Regions from separate parts of the Virgibacillus sp. 6R genome, predicted to be linked through region 1. Evidence: riboswitches for the same ligand, from Rfam matches in the RefSeq annotation. Region 1 holds a riboswitch; the other holds the start of a gene.
The links. A riboswitch is a leader RNA that binds a small molecule or an ion and turns the genes downstream of it on or off. The one in region 1 is predicted to bind lysine.
Positions count from the first base shown of each region.

Region 1 (12,610 bases):
TCGGTGTGTCAAATAATTTCAATAAATTCAAACGTAATAAATCAAACATCATATACCCTAACACTAGTGGTGTAATCACATTTAAGCTTACTGGGAACCACCAGCCAAGCTTAATATCGGATATTTCATCTGCATGATTTTTTAAATTTTTAACTTGACGAAGCACCCAAGTAATCAAGGCAACTTCGACTAAACCTAGTAATGCAACTCCAAACTGGTTAATAAAATAATCAACTGTATCCAGAAAAGATAAGCCACCTTGCGTTGCGTAAATAAGCGAAATAACTGCAGCTAAGCCTCCACCAAACATAACCGCTTTCCTACGAGAAATATTAAATTTATCGGAAATTCCCGCAACATACGTTTCCGTAAGCGACATTAATGAGGTTAAACCTGCTAAAACTAAGGATGCAAAGAACAAGAAACCAAATAGACCATTTAAGCCTGGAAATTCATTAATAATCGCAGGAAATACAACAAAAGCCAAACCTACGCCATCAGAAACAACTTCATCTACTGCTACGCCTGATTGCGTAGCCATAAAACCAAGCACAGAGAAGACTCCTATACCAGCAAGTAATTCAAAACTTGAATTCCCAAATCCAGTAATAAAGGCGTTGTTTGTGATATCTGATTTTTCTGATAAATAACTAGAATACGTAATCATAATCCCAAATGCAATGGATAAACTAAAAAATATTTGCCCGTAGGCAGCCACCCATACTTCGCCAGAAAAGATACTGCTAAAATCCGGCTCAAAAAAGGCTTGTAACCCTTGGATAGCTCCATCTAATGTTACAGCACGAATAACAATAATTAGAAATATAATAGCTAATGCTGGAATAAAAATGCGATTAGCAATTTCAATTCCCTTCCTCACACCTCGGAATAAAATAAATAAGACGACAAACCAGACTAAAATCAGTGGTATGAGAACTCCAGGAACCAAGTTGCCCACCTGACCAGGATCAACCATTTTTAAATAATCGTTAAACAAAAATGTTTCCGTATTAGCCCCCCAGGCCAAGTCAATGGAAAAATATGCATAAGCTATTGCCCAGGCAATAATGACAGAATAATAGGTAGAAATAACAAATGCTACAAGAACAGCCCACCAGCCAATGAATTCAGTTTTTTTGTTCATTTTTCGATACGTTAGAGGCGCGGACCCCCGGTATTTATGCCCCATAGTAAATTCCATAATCAGGATGGGAATACCTGCTGTTAGCAATGCAAACAGATAAGGAATAAAGAACGCTCCGCCACCATTTTCATATGCTACAGCTGGAAAACGCCAAATATTGCCTAATCCAACAGCTGAACCAATCGCAGCCATAATAAAACCTGCTCTTGTTCCCCATTGAGAACGTAATGCCATATTTTCCTCCTCCTTTCTTCCTCATCCTATCAGTCGGGAATGAGGAATGTTCCAAAAGTTTAGTTTTTTCAGATATTTATGTTTGTATTATAACGGTACTTGATGCATATGTCAAAAAATATTTTCATTGCATTATCTATGGCGTAACTTCGTGTCATATATCCCTTCTAAACAACCGCATTCTCGTTTTCTAACCATTTCACTCTGTCAAAATCAAAGTAGAGAATAATGATAATCGAATAGAGCTTACCAAAAGCGGTGCTTTTATTTTCATTATTTTTAGCCAAAACTTTTAAATTTGTTTACACGCATATAAGAAAAGTCTGATATAATAAGCACATATGCTATCTACAGCCTTTATTTCCTTTGAATAGGCTTTATTAGAAGAGGTTCTTATGAAACCTTCCCTTCATATTTGTTTACGATTTCCTTCTAATTCATAAGAGTCGTGTGATGTACGCATACGTTTATAAATACATCTAAAGCTATATCCTTTATTTTCATATCCATCTAATACCATTTGTGTAAATTCACTAGTATGACCTTTTTTGGACATAAAATTAACTCCCTTCGAAGTAGCAAGTTTTATTTTTAAACCTGGCTACTTTAAAGGGAGCATACTAGTGTGTTAAATTCATTTTTTATCAACGAAGTTATCTATAGCTTTACCTATGAACCAAAAAATTAAAACTGTAAAAACAGCGATTAATGTTGATCCAATTATAGTAGCTTCAAGCCTTTCAGATATAAGACTAAAAACATTCATGTAAATAACAAAAACAATGAGAAATTTAATCCATTCAATCAAGTTAGATGGTCCTAAATCATCTAATGACCTTATTTTTTTATCTTTCCTATCTATAAAAGTTACCATTTCACTTAAAAAAAGCATAAAAATATTTAAGATTAAAAAGCCGAAGAAATACCATACATTTAACCAGAAGCTAGAATAGTAATGAAAATCAACAAAAGGTAAATATGATAATAAATACACAACTCCATATGTAATGAAAATAAAAACAGAGGCAATAAAAGTAACTATCACAAGGGACATTATAATAGCAACAGTCATACCAATAAAATTTTCGGTTTTAGTAAACATGTTAACCATCCTCTATATTTTTAATAATTAGAATTAATTGTTTAATCCGCTTTCTTTATTAGGATAATATATCCTTTACAGGAAAAGTATTCCACACAGAACAGAGAAATGTCAAGTGAATTTTATAAGTTCTATTCTCGAAAGACTTATCGTATCATCCAGAAATGATGGTAACCGCGGACTTTAGTCCGAAATATGCTCCACATGCTTTCACTATTTTACGAACCTACGATTATTTCTGTTTGCCGATAACTATGGGTGATAGAAAAAAACTAACTCCTGCCCAATAGTTAGGAATTACAGATAAAGTATTTGATTGGAATGACATTATTTATTTGCGGTGACTAGCTTTGAAAATTATGGATGTTTTCGTGACATTGTTATTTTTGAGTAGGATAATTATTGTGATACAATAAATATATGAAGGGTAAAATTTTATATAATTAAAAATAAATAAACGAAGGAGTAAGATTGAACGGAGTAATACGTGTTCCTATAGTGGAACAAAGGCGCGGGGCGCCCGTTTAGCAACGTAGCGAATGGAACGAATCAACTAAAGATTTAGGAATCATGCCACTAAAACAGGGGTATGCCGACGTCTGGGCGGCAAACCCGTTTTTAGTCGGCTTTCCTCTTAGCGACGAACCGATGAGGACTTGTCGTAGGGCGCATTTCTAAAGTCGCATCGTTGCTGGGCTCATGCGCCGGACGTAGCGATTCGGTGATTTCGTTATCCCCAAGCATCTAATTTTATCGTTTCTTATCTGATTAAAAAAACGAACAATAAATCGCCAATTGTGTATACGCAAGTTTTAGCGTAGTCAAAATATGTAGACTCCTGCGGGAACAGCGCGAGCTGAAAATCCCACAGGAAAGCGGTTTTTGCTTTCCGAGGAAGCTGACGAAAGCGAAGTATTTTGACATAACGGTGATAAAAATTTTTTAATGCAAATAAGCCGAACAATTATAAATGGATTGTTCGGCTTTTGCTATATAGCATTTGCTTATGTCCCAGTCCCTTTGGGTACTTCTTACTTATTCTTCTGTCCTTGTGTTTTTCATAAAATGAATAATGGTAGTAAATGCGATAATGATGGACAGAGATACAGCCAATGGTAGAATCACTTGATTTGTAAAACCAACTAGAATGTATCCAATGGAAGCAGCAAATGCAGAAATAAATGCGTATGGAAGCTGAGTCATGACGTGATCAATATGATTTGCTCCTGCTCCGGTAGCTGATAAAATGGTTGTATCGGATATCGGGGTACAATGATCGCCGAAAACAGATCCAGCTAATACCGCTGCCATAGACGGAATCAACATTTCCATATCCGTAATCGTTGATACTTCTGCTGCAATTGGTAACATAATTCCAAACGTTCCCCATGATGTTCCCGTTGCAAGCGCCATAAAACCAGCAATAATAAAGAACAAAAATGGCAGAAAAGCAGGATTTAGCGACAAATCACTTACAATACCTGCTAAATATTCTCCTGTTTCCAATACTCCAATAATAGAACCAATCATCCAAGCTAACAACAAAATGTAAATGGCTGGCATCATCGTCTTTGCACCTTCAAAAACAATTTTCAAACTGGAGTTTCTCGGCTTTCGTTGACCCATGTGAAACAAGTATGAGGTTAATACCGCTATAATCCCACCGGCAAATAAGGATAAGTTTACATTTGTATTCGCAAAAATGGTAAGTATATTAACATTTTCTTCTGTCGCCATCGCTCCTGTAATCACCATAGAAGATACTGTAGCAACAATAAGGACTCCAATTGGCACCAGTAAATGGTATATCTTACCTCCCTGATGTGGTGTGAATGTATCGCTTAAATCCCCAGGTACTTTATCCTGTTTTGGATCAATTAGCTCCCCAGTCTGCATGGCTCGTATTTCATGCTTTCGCATTGGACCAATATCTGCTTTTAAATAAGCAACTAAAAAAACAGATATGACCGCTGCGATGGCATATAAATTGTAGGGGATCATTTTGATGAAAGCTTCTAATGGCTCCAATGTTGTAATTCCATTTGCAGCAAACAACCCGCCCATAATGCCGATAATATAAGCTCCCCAGCTGGAAATAGGTGAAATTACCGTTACTGGAGCAGACGTTGAATCAATAATATAAGCCAGTTTAGCTCGGGAAATTTTATGGCGGTCTGTTAATGGACGAGCAATTTGGCCAACAGCTAAGCTATTAAAATAATCATCAATAAAAATAATTAATCCTAACACTGCACTCATTGCTTGTGCACCTGAGCGCGTTTTTACTTTTTTAATCATCCACTCGCCAAATGCTTGACTCCCTCCAGAAGCCTGTAGAAAAGCAGTCATTACTCCTAATAACAGTAAAAACGTCAGCAATAGAACATTCCCTGTATTTATTGCGCCATCAGATGATACGAAAAGGGTATAAAACTGCATCCAGATTTCTTTAAGCGAATCTAAAATTGAGAAATCGTGGATGAGCAGAGCTCCCACTATAATTCCTGTTCCTAAAGATAGTAAGACATTTCTCGTTAAGAGGACGAGCACCAGCATTAAAACAGCTGGAATAAGTGAAAAAATTGTTCCTTCCATTCCGTTTACCTCCACTTTAAATTGCAATCGAGCAAGGAAACATACTGTTGATGGAAAATAGGATAAGTGAACGGAAGTATCGTCCGTTCACATAGAAAAAGACAACGATAGAAAATAACCTACCATTGTCTTTGCAATATACGTTATCCTCCATTTCGATCAGTAGTTCTCCATGCATGTTGCTTGCTGCATGACAGTATACCTCCTATTCAAAAGCATACCAGCGATAATAAGCTTGACACTTATTATGCTTCGGCAATACATCCTTTCATCTGCTTTCATTGTTGTCATCCTCCAACAGACTACTCTTATATACTGCACCTCTACCTCACCGATCTGATAAGGTTGAAATATTCTATTTATAAAAATCATTATAGCAAATTAATTGTTCTGATTCAAGTCATCCTTGGGAATCGAAATATTTGGCGCGCTTTCACCATCGCCTCCATAGAATTGTGGTACATCTCCCATAATAACGCGAGAATCTACATAGACTTTCGTACTAATTTCAGCAGATTCAGTACTAAAAGGGACAACGATTTGCGCATTTACAGTGACCGGTATATATATTTCAATCAGTGCGGCATTGATTCCAAAATCTTTCATAATATATTCCACATCTGATTGAATGCTGCCAACAATTTCAAAATGGACTGGTATTTTTGGGCCAAGATTTGCTAAAATGGTACTTCCTGTAGCCTGACCAATGGGAATTTCAACTACAGTAGGATCCTTGTCTGCCAATTCATCCGCCGTATCCCCATAATCCTGTGGTGGCATTTCCGGGTCATCTGTATCTAATGTCTCACCTTTATTCATTCCATATAGAAAATATTCGGCTCGTTTTGTAGCCGCACGAAGCGCCCGATTCACTGCTGCTGATTTCCAACCCACAATAGATACATTGTTTTCTGAGCTTACTTCCATTAAGTCGTCAAAGCTAATATTTTCTGTTGACTTCACTGCTTCATTAATGGTACGTGTCGCAAACTCTCTCGTTTTTTGATTGGCTATATCCATTAAAGGAGGGGTGATTCCTTTGTCAACAATTAAAATACTAAGGGAGGTCAAAATGACAAAAGCAACTGAGGTCATCAGTAAGATTATTTTCATCGGAGAATCTGTTCGTATTCTACGTCCTGGTCGTTTTCTCATAAAAAAGCCCCCTCAAAGCAAGTCTATGATTGCTCTGGGAGGATTAGAATAAAAATTCTCTCCTAACTAATCCTACCAACATATTCACTTTCTTTGTGAGCTTCATTACGTCGTAAGCTACGAAATAAAATAGTGATTCCATTTCTCTCCATGGATTTACAATTGCTAATAATCCTTTATCATGAATGGATTTACATTCATCGCCATTACATGCTTTGTAATGTTTGTGCCAATATGTCTCGTAGAAATTCCGGTAAATAATAGTTTTTAACCTCAGAGCGAGCAATTTCAGGGATTAATCTGCCAAAGGTAAATGTATCAGCAGTAGCTAACGTATAAATACGATCTGGTTGTAAAGGAATTCCATCATTTTGAAATGCTTGTTTCACAAATAGAGCTCTGTCTTTTAATTCCTCCATTTGCAGTGTTAACCCGGAAAAAGCCATTCTACCAATCATTTTCCCACGAAATCCAAAGCCTTTTAACTCAAATTCGATAAATTCCTCTGTCAACGAAGAACGAATAGCTTCTAACAACTCACTACCTGTTAATTCCACGACACAAGTATTAATTGGATGTGGACAAATACGATGAATATCACCGTACGTAACTGTTCCTTCAGGCAAGCTTTCCAACAACACCCCCGCATTTAACATCGCACAGTCCGCATTTGTTTGTCGCTTGAGTGCATCTGTTAAAGCTTGTAAAATAGGAGTCACTTTACGCCAATTAACTTCTAAAGGAGAGGATAATTGTGCAACCGGCTTAGCCAATATGCGTTCAGCACGTTCTTGATAAGCTGTAAGCAATTTCTCTGTATCCAAATCCTTTGGCAGATGCGTAATATTAGTGGCATATGCTTGCTTTTGTTTTAATCTGCCTTGGTTATGATCCCATGTTAAGATTACTTCTCCGATATAATGACAATGTTTTCCAGCAGCGGACAAAAGTGTATGGTTCACAAGCTCACCATTTCGTAACAAATGATGGGTATGTCCACCGATAATTACATCAATACCAGGAAAGCGACGGGCTATTTCACAATCTTCACTATATCCTAAGTGAGACAGTAATATAATTACATCTGCTTGGCGTTTGATAGTACCTAATATTTTCTCCAACTGCTCATAAGGAGGAGAAGCATACCAGCCAAGCAGCTCATAATACGCATTAAACGGTGCCGTAAGACCAACTACGGCAATTTTAACTCCGTGTTCAGAAGTAACTAACGTATAGGACTGTAACCAATCGGGGGCTTCGCCTTCCTTTGAATGCAAATTAGCGCAAACTATTGTAAATCTTGCCTCCTCATATAATGCAACAAGTTCATCATGGGAAATAGTAATGCCTTCGTTGTTACCAATGGTAGCTATATCGTAACCAGCTTCATTCAGTAAAGCAACATTTGCTTTCCCCTTAAAAGCCTCTGCTATTGGATGTACTCTATCCATATGATCGCCAATATCTACTGTCCAGCAAGAGTCACCTGCAGCTTGACAGCGATGTTTTGCCTGCTTTAAAAAGTAAGAAACTTGAGACCAGTTATCGAAATTACTATGTAAATCATTCGTATAATAAAAATAGATTTGTTCTTCCATTTAAAAAATACTCCTTATGCTAGCCCTTGAAAAATCATTCGAATACCAATTATAATTAATACGATTCTTAAAATCCATTCAAGTGCTTTTCCAGATAAACGTTGATTGATCATAGCACCTAATTTTCCACCGATCCAGGCTCCCGGGATAAAGAATAACGCATACATCCACTCTAGATGTCCCAATACAATATGTGTCCCCGCTCCAATTAGACTTATAAATAAAATCATAAACATGGATGTCGCTGTTGCCACATGTGCGGGTATACCAAATATAAGAATCATAGCTGGAACCATAATCGATCCACCACCAATACCAAATAAACCTGATAACACCCCTACAGATAAAGATAGCAGGATTGCAATCCAGAGAGAAAATTGGTAATGATATGTTGTTCCATCGATATCAAAGGTACGAACGCGATTATTTTGTGGTTTAACTCGAGTTGCTGTTACTTTTCGTTTTACAAAAAACAACCCAGATACACCAATCATTACCAGACCAAAATAAAGTAAAAACGGTTCTGTATCCATAAACTGGTTGAGCCATGACCCAAGAATACTACCAGGAATGCTACCTGATATAAGCCATAAACCTACTTTATAATCAATCCGTTTCGTTTTCACATAAGCAATAGATGATGATAAAGCTGTGAACACCATCGCAACAAGGGAAATACCAACAACCGCCTGTGGCGTTGCCCATGCAAATGCCTCTGAAAACTGATGTAAACCTAACAAACTGGGAATAAGTACAATTCCTCCCCCAAGCCCCATTAAAGCTCCTACCAGTGCAGTTATTATCCCTATAACGATACAAATGACAAATACCATCTTTATCCCTTCCTCAGAAAGCTATCCTCTTTTTCTATCCTAGCACTGATTTTTAGAAATAGGAACTTTCCTCTACCCTTACATGATACTGTAATAAATGATTTGTTTACAGATTCCAGCTTTACTTGTAAATCGATTGAAGCAATTGTTTTTGAACAATAAAAGAGCTGTATGTTAAATTAAACTATTTACTAGCTTACATACAGCGCAAAAAAGCTTTATTCAGCAGGTATAACGTTGCCAATCTCCGTCTAAGCAAATTGTCCGTGCACGAATTTATTCTTTACGTATTTGTTAATAATGTCTGAAGTTCTAGCATTATATTGTTCATCAGCGGATTGCTTGACTTCAGCATATTGAGAAGTTATTTATTTCGTGAAAAAAACCAGGGGGCTCTCCTTGTATTTCTTCCTCGTCTTATTTTACTACTAACACTTTACATTCGGCACGTTGAACAATTTGGCTGCTAACACTTCCTAACAGAAGTCTTCCTACTCCACCAAGGCCGCGACTACCAAGAATAATAAGGTCAATTTGATTTTCCTTGACATACTCTACAATCTGAGAACTTGGATTACGAAAAGAATAATCCAACAGCACCTCTGCCTTGCAGTTAATTCCTTCTGCTTCAAATTCTTCACGAATACGTTCCATCGATGGACGTATTTCCTCTGCCATATCCCCCATAAAACTGCGTGCAAGTGCAGCATTGGCAGTTGGTCCAGCATGTGTAATAACAGTCACAGCATGTACCACAGCATCCTCTACAAGTTTAGCCTGCTTTTTCGCTTCTTCAACTGCTTTTCTGCTTAATTCCGATCCATCATAAGCTACTAGAATATTTTCAGCCATTATAACTTCTCCCCCTCATGAGCATTTTGTTCCCATGTTTATCATAACATATTTACTGGATAACTTTAACAAGCCCATAAAGCGGATACAATAGATAAGCTATTAAGTCTTTTTATGTCTAATGCGTAATTTCATACTTAAACCTGTTTACCTCTCATAAGTTCTATAAAGTGAATCTTCAATCAGTAGTATTTTTCATTCATCCCCTACTGATGTTCGTACCGTAATAGTACGGACCAAGACCTCTTCCGAAATAGGGATTTAGGTGTGGTATCCTCGCTTGACTTATTGCAGTACAGGTTTATCCAACTTCTCAAGTGGAAGGTCTTACAGCATGATAAAGATAGCAAATCAAGCACCTCTAGCGCCGTTGCTAAAGGGGCTTGACTTAGAAGAAATATGAGAATGTTTATTTTTTTTCACGAACATTTGTCTTCCAGGCTTTATCTTCATCGATCATCTTTATTACAGCGTATATCGTAAAAAATTGGATGATAATAATCGGTATACCCATCATCCCGGATACAACCTCAAGAGGTGGCAAACCGCCTATTCGCATTAAAATTAAAGCGAGCACAGTAATAACAGCAGCAACAATAATCCGTAAATATTTAGACGGCTCTACTTTGCTCATATTTTCCGTACTCGTATAAGAAGCAATCGTATAAGTAGTAGAATCAAGCGTAGTAGTTAGAAAAATCATCGCGATCACAATAAACAGAATGATCACGACGGTTGAAAATGGCAGTGAAGATAATATATCTGGAATAGCTTGCATGGCATCGTTATTCGCTACTGTATCCAATACCGGTACATCTCCAGACAGATAACTGTTCACGCCTAATCCTCCAAGCACACCAGTTGCAACCCAGGAGATAAAGGTTGGTGCCATTAAATACGTTAATATCATTTCCTTTATTGTGCGACCGTAAGATATTTTTGCTGCAAAAACACTGTGCAGCATAGCCCATGTTGCATTATAAGCAAACCAAAATATCGTCTGTCTCTCCATATGAGAGGAACCATCGATACTTAAAGCATTTGTATGAAACGACATATCTACATAATTGGATATTAAAAAGCCCATACTATCCGTGAAGTAATTGAGGATAAAAACCCCTGGCCCTATTAGCATAATGATTAATGCAAATGCACCTGCAAGGTACATATTTAATGTGCTTAATCGTTTGATCCCTCTTTCAATCCCTAAATAGGCGCTAATGGAAAATAAAGCTACCCATACAATCGTAACGATTAATGTTAAGGTGAAATTGATCTCTATGTTTAACAGTTCTGCTAAATTATAAGTAACAATTGGTGCACCCAACCCAAGAGTCACAGCAGCTCCTGCTAAAATACTAATAAGAAAAATAACATCCAACATTTTTCCGCCAAATCCATCCGTAAACCGATCTCCAAAAATGACACGGCATGCCTCAGATATTCGCATCACGGGACTTCTACGGACGTGCAGGATATATCCCATCGCTGGAGCGGCCATTACAAAAATCGCAAATGTTTGAAAGCTCCACAAAAACATGCTATAAGAATTCCCCCATAGAATGGCCTCTGTAGATTGAGGATCCACACCAAATGGAGGATTCACAGCTACGTTCGCCCACTCGGTCATTCCAGTACGCATAATCGTTGACCCCAAGCCCATGGCAATTAAGATGGAAGCATATTCAAATAATGTGAATCGCGGCTTTTCAGCAGGGTTACCTAAAACAACTTTACCGTACTTTGAAAAAGATAGGTAAATTGCCGCTCCTACTAATATAATTGCATACCAAAGATATCCCCAGCTGAACACATCGATTAATTTATTAAAAATGGCATTCAGTATTTCTAGTGATTCATTTTCATACATGGATAAAGGGATGCTAATGGCAACGATAATTAAAAGGGATGGTACAAAAATCGGATAATCAATTAACCTTTTCTGTTGCCCACCTTTTCTCTTTGTACCCACATAAACAACCTCCAAGCATTTTTAAAATTCACTTTTGTGTAATACCACTTGGAAGATGTTTATAAACGTCAGCTGGGTAATTTCGTTATCCACAAGCACCTCATTTTATAGTACCCTATACAATAAATAGGGCTATTTTGCCTTTCGCATCATATCAAATGGCTTTACAGGTGCATCCATTTGTATGCGTACTTTCATCATCGGATGAGCTGCTCGTTCAATAGGCTGGCCATCTTCGTTCCACATCTGCGTAATTTTTTGATACACATGTGTAAAGCCAGGACCGTAAAACTCTACTTCATCCCCTATGGCAAAACTGTTACGCTGTTGTATCGTAGCTATTTGGGAAGCATCGTTGTAATCTAATACTTGACCGATAAATTTATACACCGGGATCTTCCTCCGTTTTCCAAATAATTGCTGTTGTTCATTCGGAGTTCCGTAATAAAAACCGGTCGACAGTTCACGTTGCGCCACTTTCCACAATTCATCTTCCCAACTCTGTTGGAACGTAAAATTGGCAGGATCTTTACAATAAGCATCAACTGCTTCGCGGTAAACATTAGCCACAGTGGAAACATAATGAATCGACTTCATCCGACCCTCTATTTTCAGACTATCTACACCGTTTTCTATAAAATCAGGAATATGATGGATCATGGACATGTCTACAGCACTCATCGAAAAAGGTTCATCTGTTTCATCGACAGCAAAGGACTGACGCATGCCATTATGACCCATTTCAAACAAATCGTACTTCCACCGGCAAGATTGCGAACAACCTCCGCGATTTGCATCTCGAGCCGACATATGATTTGATAATGTACAACGACCAGAATAAGAGATACACATTGCACCATGAATAAATGCCTCAATTTCTACATCTGTATGATTTCTTATTTCTTTAATTTCATCCATACTTACTTCTCTCGCCAACACAACACGTTCCAGTCCTTCTTCTTTCCAAAAGTTTAAGGTTTCGTAATTCGTAGCAGAGGACTGTGTTGACAAATGAATAGGAAGACCTGGAGCTTCCATCAGGCAAATTTCAATTAACGCAGGATCAGAGACGATAACTGCACGCACCCCAATATCTCTTATCGTCCGAAAGAAATCGCCCGCACC
Region 1 is NZ_CP017762.1:692,421-705,030, forward strand. Features, by position in the region: gene BKP57_RS03300 (sodium-dependent transporter) at 1-1,378, opposite strand, end outside; gene BKP57_RS03305 (hypothetical protein) at 2,013-2,480, opposite strand; gene BKP57_RS03310 (Na+/H+ antiporter NhaC family protein) at 3,516-5,075, opposite strand; lysine riboswitch at 5,231-5,409, opposite strand; gene yunB (sporulation protein YunB) at 5,457-6,230, opposite strand; gene BKP57_RS03320 (bifunctional metallophosphatase/5'-nucleotidase) at 6,437-7,828, opposite strand; gene BKP57_RS03325 (sulfite exporter TauE/SafE family protein) at 7,843-8,661, opposite strand; gene BKP57_RS03330 (universal stress protein) at 9,079-9,513, opposite strand; gene BKP57_RS03335 (BCCT family transporter) at 9,923-11,485, opposite strand; gene BKP57_RS03340 (peptidase U32 family protein) at 11,618-12,610, opposite strand, start outside.

Region 2 (12,610 bases), 1.7 Mb from region 1:
CAATTGCTTCACGTCGTAAGCCTAATAAAAGTGCGATTGGCAATCCAAGGAATACAGTTCCTAAATTCCCCAGCTCTTGAATGATAAATACCCAGCCAATTTGCAGGATTTCTCTAATTTGTGGAGCGACATCGGCACCGTATCTAGCCATTAACGGCAGCATAATGAAAATGAGATATTTCCCAGCAAAATGAATATTATTATCGCTGTATACTTTTTTCCAAATCCCTTTACGGAATACTTTAAGACCTAAAAACATGGTTAATAAAATGGCAAAAACTAAAGGAAGTAATCCGATAGTAAATGAGCCTATTGGTATAGCTTGAAAGCCGATAAATTCTGAAATAGTAATAATGAATAATGCAAAAACGAGTAAGTAAAGCAAATTTTTGTTCATGCGCTGCCTCATTCCTATGATAGATTCATTTTATTTTGTACAATGGAATCAATTAATTCACGATAAGCTGTATAGCTACGTTTATATAACTTTGCTTTATCGATATTTCCGTTCATTTGTTGAAGTACTTGGACTAAAAACCTTGGAAACACCTCGTAGATAAATGTTGGATCAACATCAATAAAGTCATCTCCATGAATAGTTCCAGTAAAGCCGCTATAGCCAATTTGAATGCATGGCATCATAAAGGAAAGATCTCCTATATCACCTGCAGCGCTAATGAAATTGTCATTCAACAGCTCGTCAATTTCATTGTTCTCATGAAACGCAGCTTCGACAAATGTGGATAAATACCTATCTTGTATAAATGGTAAATAACCCATCTGTGTATCTATCGTTACATTTCCCTGTAAAGCTAAGGCACTTCCCTTCGCCGCATCATCTAATTTGCTAGCTGTTTCTTTTAAATAAGCAACAGACTTGGTTCGTAAATCTGTTCCTACAATGATATGGTTTGGAACGACATTTGTAGACATATCAGATTCCATAACGATTGGATTGATTCGCACATGTTCTGATTCTTTTAATTGTTGGCGGCTTAATCCAATCGCAGTATTAAAAAGCGTTGACATATTATAAGCATTTTTAGAAGAAAATGGATCAAAACCTGCATGTGTTGCTTTGCCTTCAAAGGCATACTTCTTATATAGAAAGCCAGCTAAATCACAGTTTATTTCTATCGTCCGTTTAGAAAATTCTCCACCAATTGCATGTACGCAAATACCAACATCAATATCGTCAAATACGCCTAAGCTCATAGCCTCGGGTTTTCCACCATAATGACTGATTTGACCTTTTTTTAATAATTCAGCACGATAATTTAAATCTAAGTATTCTTCCGCAGGCACAAATACGAACGTCAGTTTATAAGCTAATTCTTTGTAGGCTTCCGTTGTAAAAAGATATTGGTACAGCGCTAGTGCAATACCTATCTGGGTATAGTGACCGCAGTTATGCGCAGCCCCTGTAAGTTCATCAGCATACATATGCGTAGGTGCATAAACAGCATCTAGTTCAGCAATAAAAGCGACATGTAAATCTTGAGCTTGTTTATTTCCTAAGCTCGTGGTAAAACCGGTGATGCTAAAATCGTCAAATTTAATGTTCGGATTTATTTGTTTTAAATAAGCCATCACTTGACTTCTTGTACGCCTTTCTTTATATCCCAGTTCAGGGTGATAATAAATATCTTCAGCAATTTGTTTGATAGTTGCATATTGTCGTTTAAATTGCATTTGGAAACCTCCCGTAGCAATAATTAATAATAATTATGTCGAAAAAACACGAATCCATCTTATCACTATGTTTAATGTTCGTCAATATCGAATGATATTCAGTGTTTTTTTAATAATGTTCGACTTTAGGTGTTTAAGTGGCAATTTTTGAAGAAAGAATGAAATAATAACTAAAATATTCTTTTGTGTATCCGTATGTAACTGGTGTGGGTTCTACTCTTCTTCACCTTTGGGATGAGAATCAGAATGTAGGTGGGAGGTAAACAACCAGTACATATTCATTGCTGTTCAACAAACCATTCGGCGATAAAGTGAAGCTCCCGTCATGGGGGCATTTATTTCCCAGGGCTAGTACGTAATAGTAAGACTTCAAGGCGGTTTACGAAAGAGGGCATTTAGGTACGTTTATCTTCGCTTAGATTTGGTATAGTAAAATTGATCCAACTTCTGAAATGGGAGTCTTACAGTATCTTAAATACGGAATAATATATTCCCAGATGATTGAAGTTTTGCTCTTTTTCAAAGAATAAGAAAGTATAAAATTTGTTGCTTTGGATAAGGGAATAACTGAATAGCCACGTCCGGCTTCAGCGCCCAGCAACGATGCGACTATAGAAATGCGCCCTACGATAAGGCCTCATCGGTTCGTCGCTAAGGGGAAGGCCGACTAAAAACGGGCTTGCCGCTCAGGCGTCGGCATACCCCAGTTTTTAGTGACATGATTCCTAAATCTTTAGTTGATTCGTTCCATTCGCTACGTTGCTGAACGGGCGCTTGCGCCTTTGTTCACAATTTAACACAGGGTTGTTTTTTGGAAAATCAATGCTATTTCAGCATGATGATTTTCATCCAGCAAATTTATTAATCCATAATCGACGATTTTCTGAAATAATAGATTTCCAAAGGATGGATTGGGGAGGTCCGACTCATGATTTACAAAAACTTGGCTCCTTTTCAAGCCGGATCAGTATTCCATTTACGAAAGGTATGGTTGATGGGTATCATCGGAATACGAAGCTTTACGAAAGCTTTTGGGAATTGTACACTTTGTACAGTGCTATGCACCTCGTGTCTGCACTTGTATGGGGAAAGAAAATGGGAATCTTTAAGCGGATGCGTTCGTATTCTATGAACGTTTTGGAAGATCATGACTTTTTCACAAAGACCGTTCCAAACTGGTATGAAAAATAGAAATATGTATTCTGCATTCTCTTCAGCTAATAGGATTGGTACCGTTGCCAGCAAAAAGTTAGAGGTAAATTAGTTTAGGATTTGTATGGTGGTGATAGCTTCTATTGCTATCAATAGGAAGCCTCTTATAAAATGAAACGGCAGTACAAAAAACAAGGTGTTGCCAATTAGTATTTTCTGGCAAGACCTTGTTCATTTTATTACAAGCGTTCGTTCAATTATCTAATAAAAGGAATACCTTTAAATTTTACGTTGTTAATATGTGTACTCTAAACAATAGCAGTTAGGTTAACCACTAAGTGCTGTTATGGTTTAAGAATCTATATACGATTATTGCTTATTTTTCGCCACTTAGCTCAATTAAGATTTTAGCTTGTGATTTGTCAGAAGATAATAATTCAAAACCTTTATCTACAATGTCATCCAGCTGAATTTGTCCAGTAATAATGGATTGTGGCTTTAATTGGCCGCCAGCCATTAAGTCGATGGTTTGCTGGAACGATGTTGGTGTATATGCAATAGAAGAAGTAACTTTTACACCTTTCTCAGTTAGTTGCATAGGATTCCATTCAATTGGTCTAGCAAAAATAGACACAATTACCATCATACCACGAGGTTTGGTAACTTCGATGGATTGTTTGAAAGTAGGCGCTACACCAGCAACCTCGAATGAAGCATTAACCCCTTCAGGAACAATATCAAAAACAGCTTTTACTGGATCTGTTTCTCCTGAGTTAATAACATGTGTTGCTCCAACTTCTTTCGCTTTTTTCAAACGTGTTTCAGATAAGTCAAGTGCGATAATTTTACTTGCTCCAGCTGCTCTTGCTGCTAAGATAGTTAATAAACCAATTGGACCAGCTCCAAATACCGCAACGGTGTCACCAAATTCTAATTCAGCTTCTTTTACAGCCTGTACTGCAACTGCAGTAGGTTCAACTAAAGCGCCGTCTTGTAAAGTTAATGGCTCTGGTAATAAGTAGACGTTGTTTTCTGGTACATTTGCAAAAGAAGTAAAACCACCATCTCTATGCAAACCTACAAAAGAAAATCCGTCGTATGGATCAAGATCTTCTGATTTATTGCCATGTGTAATCGTTGGATTGATAGCAACGCGATCACCAGGTTTAACGTTTGTTACCTTTGCACCAACTTCTTCAACAACACCAGCAAATTCATGTCCCATTATTAGTGGAGCAATACCGCCAGCTAACTCATCCTCTTTTTCTGTTGGAATAAAAACTGGACCTTCTGCGTATTCATGTAAGTCACTGCCACATAGACCAGCCCATGCAACCTTTACTTTAACTTCTGTGTCTTTTAAAGGTTTTAGTTCTCTTTCTTCTACGCGAATGTCTTTTTGTCCATACCATACTGCTGCTTTCATAATGTTGTTCTCCCCCAAAAAAAATTTTTTTACAAAACTGACTCCGCAACTATTGTACTTTAAATTTACAAATTCCGACACTTTTTTGTCTGATTTTACAATAATGTAACAAAATGTTCACAAAGTCAGTATATGGGTAGCGAAAAGAGAAATTTTTCTGAATTAGAAGGGGGGCAGTACCAGCTTGATGCAGGGAATATACTGCATTCATTTACTAAATAGAGGCTCTATGTATTTTAATTGTGACCTCGATTTCCATCTTACGAAATGAACACAGGAGGAAAGCTTGAGAGTAAAACTGCAAGTCAAAGTTTAATTTTGTTCATCAAACAATGAGTGGGAAATAATAAAATCTCTACTGCTCAAAATGCACTTTATCTTGAAGCTGAATTTTAATATGTAGTGTATGAAAAAAAGAAATGAGGCACTTTTAGAAGAGTTACCCCATTTCTTTATCCATGTAATATGGACTCCATATCTAGTCATCTACCTATAGTATAGCTGCCTTCAAGAAAATTTCGTATGCTAACTATGTTCCGTTTCCAGCCTTCAAAATACCACTAGCATGAAGCTTCTGCTTTAGCATTTCCACTTCGTTTTCCGTTAACGGCTGCATCGGCATTCGCACACCGCCAACAGCCACATCTAGTAGATTTAAGGCGCTTTTAACTGGAGCGGGACTTGGCTGAGCAAACATGGCTTTCATAATCGGGAGTAATTTTTGATGTAGTTTTGCACTAGTAGTGACGTCTCCGCTTCTAAAATGTTGTATCATGTCCCGCATTTGATTACCTACAATATGCGAAGCTACCGAAACGACCCCATCTGCTCCGATGGCAAGAGCAGGCAGTGTTAAACTGTCGTCTCCAGAATATAAGCTAAAATTGTCGGGAGTGTTGTGGATGATGGTTGTCATTTGATCCAAATCACCACTAGCTTCCTTGACTGAGACGATATTCGGTAATTGTGACAGACGAATAATAGTATCTGCCTCTATATTTGTTGCTGTTCTACCAGGTACGTTATAAAGCATAATCGGTAAACTGGTTGCACTGGCAATAGTTGAGAAATGTTGAAAAATACCTTCTTGAGACGGCTTGTTGTAGTATGGTGTAACAAGCATAATTGCGTCAACACCGGCTGTCTCCGCTTGTTTAGTCAATTCCATAGAAGCTGTTGTACTATTGGAACCTGTTCCAGCAATTACTTTTGCTCTTCCATTAGAAATTTCAACGACATGTTTAAATAAGGTAATTTTTTCTTCATTGGAGAGTGTTGGAGACTCTCCGGTCGTACCGGCAACGACTAAGCTATCTGAACCATTTTCAATTAAATAGTTTACGAGTTTTTCCACAGCACGAAAGTCAATATTTTCTTCAATGTCAAATGGAGTCACCATAGCAGTAACAACTTGGCCAAAATTCATTACTTCACACCCTTTGTTTACATGATAGTGTAGGTGGGAAGGCCACTAGATTTCTCCGCAAAAAAGCAGCAACGACGGCAAATCGCTGCTGCTTGAAACATTTATTAGCTTCATGCGTCAGATAGCCCTCCATATAGTCACCTATATGACAGTTCTGTACTTTTTCAATAGCAGAACCAGCTGTAGAAGCAATGAGTTTTCCACAACTTCGGCGAGGTCCCCTTTTCACTATTTTCTAAGGACCTCATTATCCTCTAATAGTGTACTCTTGAACATCGCGCCTCTATCCTTGTTTCAACAGAATATTGAAACAGGAATATATTCGGTTGTCTGTACTATAGCAGATTTTTACTATCTATGCAAGGGCTTCAATATTCAGTTTGGATAGTAAGGTTGAAAAGTAGCGTTATTTGCTTAGACCTTGCAAAAACGCTTGTAGGTAAAATTGCAAAGAATGTTTACAAGCTGTTATTTAAGAATAAGCAATTACTTTCGTATACTAGTACAGTGATGTTTTTAATAGACTTTGCTTTCTATTTAATCCCGTATATAAAGTGCTGTAAGACTCTCACTTTAGGAATTGGATAATCTGTGTACTGCAACAAGACTAAGTGGGAGATAACCGCACCTAAATGCCCTATTTCCTAAGCGGCCTTTTTGTCATACCATTACGGTACTAACAAGCCGTGGGGGATGAATGAAAACCCCTACTGATGGAAGATTCACTTTATATCATCATTAATTGCTTGATGGTTTAGTACTCCTATTTCCAGTAGGTACTCATTTAGAAAAAGGTAGATAAAGACGATGGGACATAACTAAAGCAGCTGATTAAAAAAACAAGAAATCGATAATTGTGTATACGCAAGTTTTAGCGTAGTCAAAATATGTAGTCTCCTGTGAGAACAGTGCGAGCTGAAGATCCCGCAGGAAAGCGGTTTTTGCTTTCCGAGGAAGCTAAGGCCGCGCCCGTAGAAGCGAAGTATTTTGACATAGCGGTGATAGAAATTTTTTAATGCAAATAAGCCAAACAATGATAAATTAATTGTTCGGCTTTTGCTATATAGTATTTGCTTATGTCCCCGCCTCTTTCTTATAGTTCAATAACTTATTGCTAAACAGTTCCAATCGTTCCAATATTATAACTGAACATAGGATCACAGTTTTTGAAAGCAATTAACTTCCCCCACCAATCTATATATTACGTTAACTGCATATTGGTGAGACAAGTTGGGTCTTCTGCGAATGTTGAAAATTCAGATTGGACTTTCTTACCATCATGCTCAATAGTTATATCATATTTTTTGTCTCTCGGAACCCACAAATCAATGAATCCATTTGCCAGCGATTTTACCTTTTTATCTACAATTACATTCCCGTCCTCATCTTCAATATATACGTCGAATTCTTTTTCTACCATTTCTCCTTGGCAGCCTGTTAGACTATGGAATGTACAAGGGTGTGTTTGATCAACAAACGGAGCGATAGATACGAAAAATTCATCTTTCGGTAGCTCGTATGTTTTTTCTTTTTCTCCAGATGTACTTACAATCAGTTCTTTGCCTGTAATAGAAGCAGAATCAGCTTCTTTTTTATCCGTGCTATAATCAGCTACTAATTGTTTAATATCAGTGTTGTTACCATTTTCTTCTACATTTTTACTTTCTGTATCATCATTACTACATGCAACTAGCGCAAATAGTAAAATTAACATCATGAATATAATTGATTTTATTTTCATTCAATTTACCTCCTTTATTAAAAAGTATATCAAATAAAGGAGTAATGAATCAATTGGCAAATTGGGGATCCAGATTGGTTGTAAATCTATCTTACACCTAATTAGAAGTAAAGCTTGCACTTTAATAGTAAAAGATAAAACCTAAGAAGTTAGTGGAAGATTTAACTGTAGTCAAATACCCGATTTGTTCATACCTTTGTGTCAGTCAATGGGCGTAATTGGAAAACCTAACTTATTTAAGATTTATTTTATAAAAGAATAATAGGAATCGTTCATAAAATGGAGCCGGCAACTTACTTAACTCCCTCGTATTTGATATAGTTTGCTATAATTGTCCTACGTAGAACTTAGCCTGTTTCACTAACAAGTTAAGACGAAGAAAAACGAGCTCAGACATGACATATAGTTTTCCTGGTTTCGTGTTTTACTTTTTATAGATTTACGCTTAGACTTTAGGTATATATATCTTTTAAAAAGGAAGGTATCACCATGACAATTAATTATGTTGGCTATGCAGGAACATACACTCGGAAAACAAGCAAGGGGGTCTACCGTTTTGAATTAGATCCACAATCACAAAAATTAACTGCAGTGGAAGTTGCTGCAGAAGTAGGGAGTCCTACTTATGTAACCATAAGTGATGATAAGCGTTATTTGTTCTCCATTGCACAAGATGGGGAATCCGGTGGAGTACAAGCGTATAAAATTGATCCTAAAACAGGAAAGTTAACGAAGTTAGATGAACAACTAACGGAAGGGAAGTCTCCTTGTCATTTGTCTTTTTATAAAGGTAAGTTAGTAACTGGAAATTATCATAAAGGAGAGGTGGGGCTATACTCTTTTACAGCTGAGGAAACATTAGTAGCTGAATCGTTTATCCAACATTCCGGTAGTGGTCCACATGAGCGTCAAGAAAAGTCACATGTCCATTTCGCCGGATTTACGCCGGAGCGTAACTATGTGGTCGTTTGTGATTTAGGGACGGATGAACTGGTAACCTACCGAATCGCAGGCAATCAACTTGAGCGTCATCAAACGCTAACGTTAAAACTAGGAAGTGGTCCACGTCATATTGTATTTCATCCAAATGGAAAAACAGCATATTTACTTACGGAATTAAGCTCTGAAGTCATTGTTATAGACTATCATGCGGAAACAGGAAGCTTCACTGAAAAGCAGACCATTCTAGCGAAACCAGCAGATTTTACAGATACGAACGATGCTAGTGCAATTCATATATCTTCAGATGGAAAGTTTGTTTACACTGGAAATCGAGGACATAATAGCATTGCGCTATTTGAGGTTGATCCTAAAACCGATAAGCTAACCTTTGTAGAGTTTACGTCTACAGGTGGGGAATGGCCGCGTGATTTTGTGTTAGATCCTAGTGAGTCATTTATTGTTGCTTCTAATCAGCACAGTGGTAATTTAGTTTTATTTGCACGTGATCAGCAGACTGGAAAGTTAACACAATTGGACTCTGTCGTAGAAGTTCCAGAAGTAGTTTGTGTGAAATTTTTAAATTAATATTGATATAACTAGTGTAACTGAAGTTTAGACCTTAACATCAGTTTAAAACGGCAAGCTTATTATCACCAAAGATTATAAGCTTGCTTTTTGTGTTTAACTATTCAGCAGCTAATTGATTAAATGTTGCAGAGCCTTTTGGTTAACGCATAACCAATTCAGATAAGTTATGTATTGCTTTGGACTGATGCAAACAAAATTTTCCCATCAGAAAATAGTCATGTTACCTATATCGGGAGCCATTTTATCATATTTCGCTTCTTTTATCTGAAAAAGGTTAAACTTGGTCATATTCCTGAGTTTTCAGCAAGACTGAATTGAGTTCACGACTAAATGTCAGAGTTTCCAGCGAGGTTGCACGAAGTTCACAGAGAAATCGTCGATGTTCACTATTTTATCTCGCATTAACTGGCAATAGGAGCTACCCTTCCATGCTGCGAGGTAAGCTAGGCGGGGCCGACTACAAGTCGAATGTCGGTTTTATTTATCCCGCATATAAGGTGCTGTAAGAATTTGGATAATCTGTACTGCGATAAGAATAAGTTGGAGATAACAGCACCTAAATGCTTATTTCGTAAGCGGCCTTGAGGTCATACCATTACGGTACTAACGATCAGTAGGGGATGAATGAAAAACCCTACTATAGAAGTCTCACTTTATCTAATCATCCGTGAGAATTGAAAAAACCGGTGATGAAGGGTTCACTTTATTGCCTTCATGAGTCTTTTGGAACAGTTTGTGCAGATTTTTTTGCTTTTCGAGATTAATGCCTTGTCCGTCCAATTGTTGCACAAACTTCTGTGATGAATTTGGTCTTATGTGAATAAAGATGTTTGCTTATAATTAAATTAAGACATACTACTACTTCCTTAGATGGCAGGTGGAAAATCATGAATCAACGTAGTATGGCAATATTAAAAATGTTAGTCGAGCAAGACGGTTATCTTTCCAGTACGCAGCTTTCGAAAGCATTTCGTGTTTCGAGAAGATCGATTTACAATGACATAGGCAGGATTAATGACTGGCTTAAGGAGCAAGGCTTAGATAGTGTGAAACAAGTTAGGACAGAAGGTTTCTACTTGGATGAAAGTACAAAACAAACATTGAAAAAGACTTATGTACTTGTCCAAGATCATTATTATGAATATACAAAAGAAGAACGCAGAGCGTGGACTTTCTTGCATATCGCATGTAGTTCAAAGCCTTACTTTCTTGAAGATTTACAAAATTTTTTTCAAGTAAGCAGAAATACTGTACTGGAAGATATAAAAACGATAAAAAAAGAAATAGAGTTTGATCAATTAGAAATGTATGCCGATAGAAAGAAAGGGTACCATATACTAGGAAAAGAAATGGATGTTAGAAAAACAATTACCCAGTATCTTTCTATTGTCACGCCAACGGATAATTGGTACAGCTTGTTAGATCAGCCGCATGTAAATGGAGCAGATCTGCCACAAACGTATTCGATATTCGATGTGAAAGCACTTCATCACATCCATCATCTTCTGGCTGAATATGAGAAGCAATTTAATATTGAAATTATTGATGATGTGTTAAACAGTTTAGTACTTTGGTTTCATTGCTTTATTAAACGAATGGAGCAAGGAGCTACTGTACAAGTGGACCCCATCGAGAAGGAAATAATAGAAACAACGGAAATATATTTAGGAGTAAAAAGATTATGCCAGCATTTGTTTGCAAACATTACAAACGCAGTTGATAAAAAAGAAGAAAGCTACTACTTTGCTAAATATTTGCTTAGTGCCAAAGTGAATTATGATTTAACGCCATATAAAGAAAACAGTGTGATGCAATCATTGATTGATGTTGTGGAAAAAATGGTTACTGATTTTCAATTGTATGCTGCCGTAGAATTTGACGAACCGGAACAAATTATGGAAAACTTACTGTTGCACTTAAAGCCTGCTTATTATCGGATTAAATATGGAATAAAACTGGAGAATACGTTACGTGACTCTGTCAAACAAACGTATCCGGAAGTGTTTCATATTACAAAACAAGTGATGAAGCATTTTGAGGCACTTATTGAGCAAACAGTAGATGATAATGAGATTGCATTTATCGCTACTCATTTTGGCGGATGGCTTCGGAGAGAAGGAGTTATCCTTGAAGAAAAACCAAAGAAATTATTAATTGTTTGCACAAATGGTTTAGGAACATCTAAACTTCTAGAAAGCCAATTATTAACGCTTTTTTCCAATGTGAAAATTCATGGGGTTTCTTCGTTAAGAGAATATCAGCAAATGGATTTAGTTGTTGATTTCATCGTTTCTACGATTCCGCTGCCTGATCGAGGAGTACCTGTCTTTGTTGTTAGTCCTGTATTAAATAATGATGAGAAGGAGCAGTTGTTGAAAAATGTAAATAGCATGTTTGGTGTAGGTACTCGAAAAGAATACTCTGTCGACTCGTTGCTAGACATTGTTCAGCGGTATGCTTCTATTAAAGATGAGGAAGCTTTACGTAAAGAAATAAGAAGGTTTCTATATACTCCGCAACAAGCAATTAGCAGATCTAAGAAAGAGAATCTGCAACAGTTATTGCCCATGCATCGTGTTCAATTACAAGAAAGTATCTCTACATGGCAACAAGCGATTAGACTCGCTGCACAACCATTGCTGGATGAAGGATATATCAAGCGGGGGTATATAGATAAAATGCTGGAAGCAATTTACGAAAATGGTCCTTACATCGTTATTTCTGATCAATTTGCTTTGCCACATGCCGGCCCATCTGAGGATGTTTATCAAACAGGGCTTAGCATGCTTTGCTTGCAACAACCCGTTGATTTATTAGGGAAAGATGTTTCCATTATTGTTGTACTAGCCTCTGAAGACAATGAACAGCATTTAAAGGCGTTAGCACAATTAACGAAATTGTTTTCGGAAAAGAATAATAAGCATCTTGTGATGGAGGCAGATGACATTTCTATTATTTATGAATTAATTACAAAGTATTCGCAAAGCATATTAGCATAACAGATAGAAAGACAGGTGTTTGCATATTATGAAATTTTTAGAAGAAACTATAATACAGCTGAATGTAGAAGTAAATGATGCAGAGGAAGCGATAGATGCTGCTGGTCAATTACTCCTAAAAGATCAGTTGATTCAACCATCCTATATTGAAGCAATGAAACAGGCATATAAAAAAAACGGTCCTTATTTTGTTTTAGCTCCTCAAATCGCGATTCCGCATGCAAGACCGGAAGATGGGGTGAATGAAGCGGCTGTTTCGTTAGTGCAGCTAAAGGAACCGATATCGTTTGGGCATGCTATTAATGATCCAGTACGTCTAGTATTTGGTTTAGGTGCTGCTTCCAGCGCTGAGCATTTATCATTGCTGCGAAAATTAACGTCTTTACTAAATGACCCGCAGAATATTGAACAGTTATTACAAGCAACGACAATAGATGAAATTCAAAAAACAATTGGAATGGAGAGATAACAAAATGAAAATATTAACAGTATGTGGTTTAGGACAAGGTACAAGCTTAATTTTGAAAATGAACGTTGAGCAGGCGCTTGGGGACATGGGGATACGTGCGGATGTGGAACATACAGACGTATCGACTGCTTCCAGCATGAATGCCGATTATATCATTACAAGTAATGAACTAGCA
Region 2 is NZ_CP017762.1:3,699,767-3,712,376, forward strand. Features, by position in the region: gene BKP57_RS16810 (DUF3100 domain-containing protein) at 1-397, opposite strand, end outside; gene BKP57_RS16815 (M20/M25/M40 family metallo-hydrolase) at 412-1,692, opposite strand; gene BKP57_RS16820 (phosphotransferase) at 2,515-2,883, shown strand; gene BKP57_RS16825 (2,3-butanediol dehydrogenase) at 3,221-4,270, opposite strand; gene dapA (4-hydroxy-tetrahydrodipicolinate synthase) at 4,800-5,696, opposite strand; lysine riboswitch at 5,811-5,990, opposite strand; gene BKP57_RS16840 (CueP family metal-binding protein) at 6,898-7,437, opposite strand; gene BKP57_RS16845 (lactonase family protein) at 7,927-8,964, shown strand; gene BKP57_RS16850 (BglG family transcription antiterminator) at 9,855-11,966, shown strand; gene BKP57_RS16855 (PTS sugar transporter subunit IIA) at 11,995-12,435, shown strand; gene BKP57_RS16860 (PTS sugar transporter subunit IIB) at 12,440-12,610, shown strand, end outside.
Region 2: linked by a shared signal. The riboswitch ahead of dapA (4-hydroxy-tetrahydrodipicolinate synthase) and the one ahead of BKP57_RS03310 (Na+/H+ antiporter NhaC family protein) in region 1 are both predicted to bind lysine.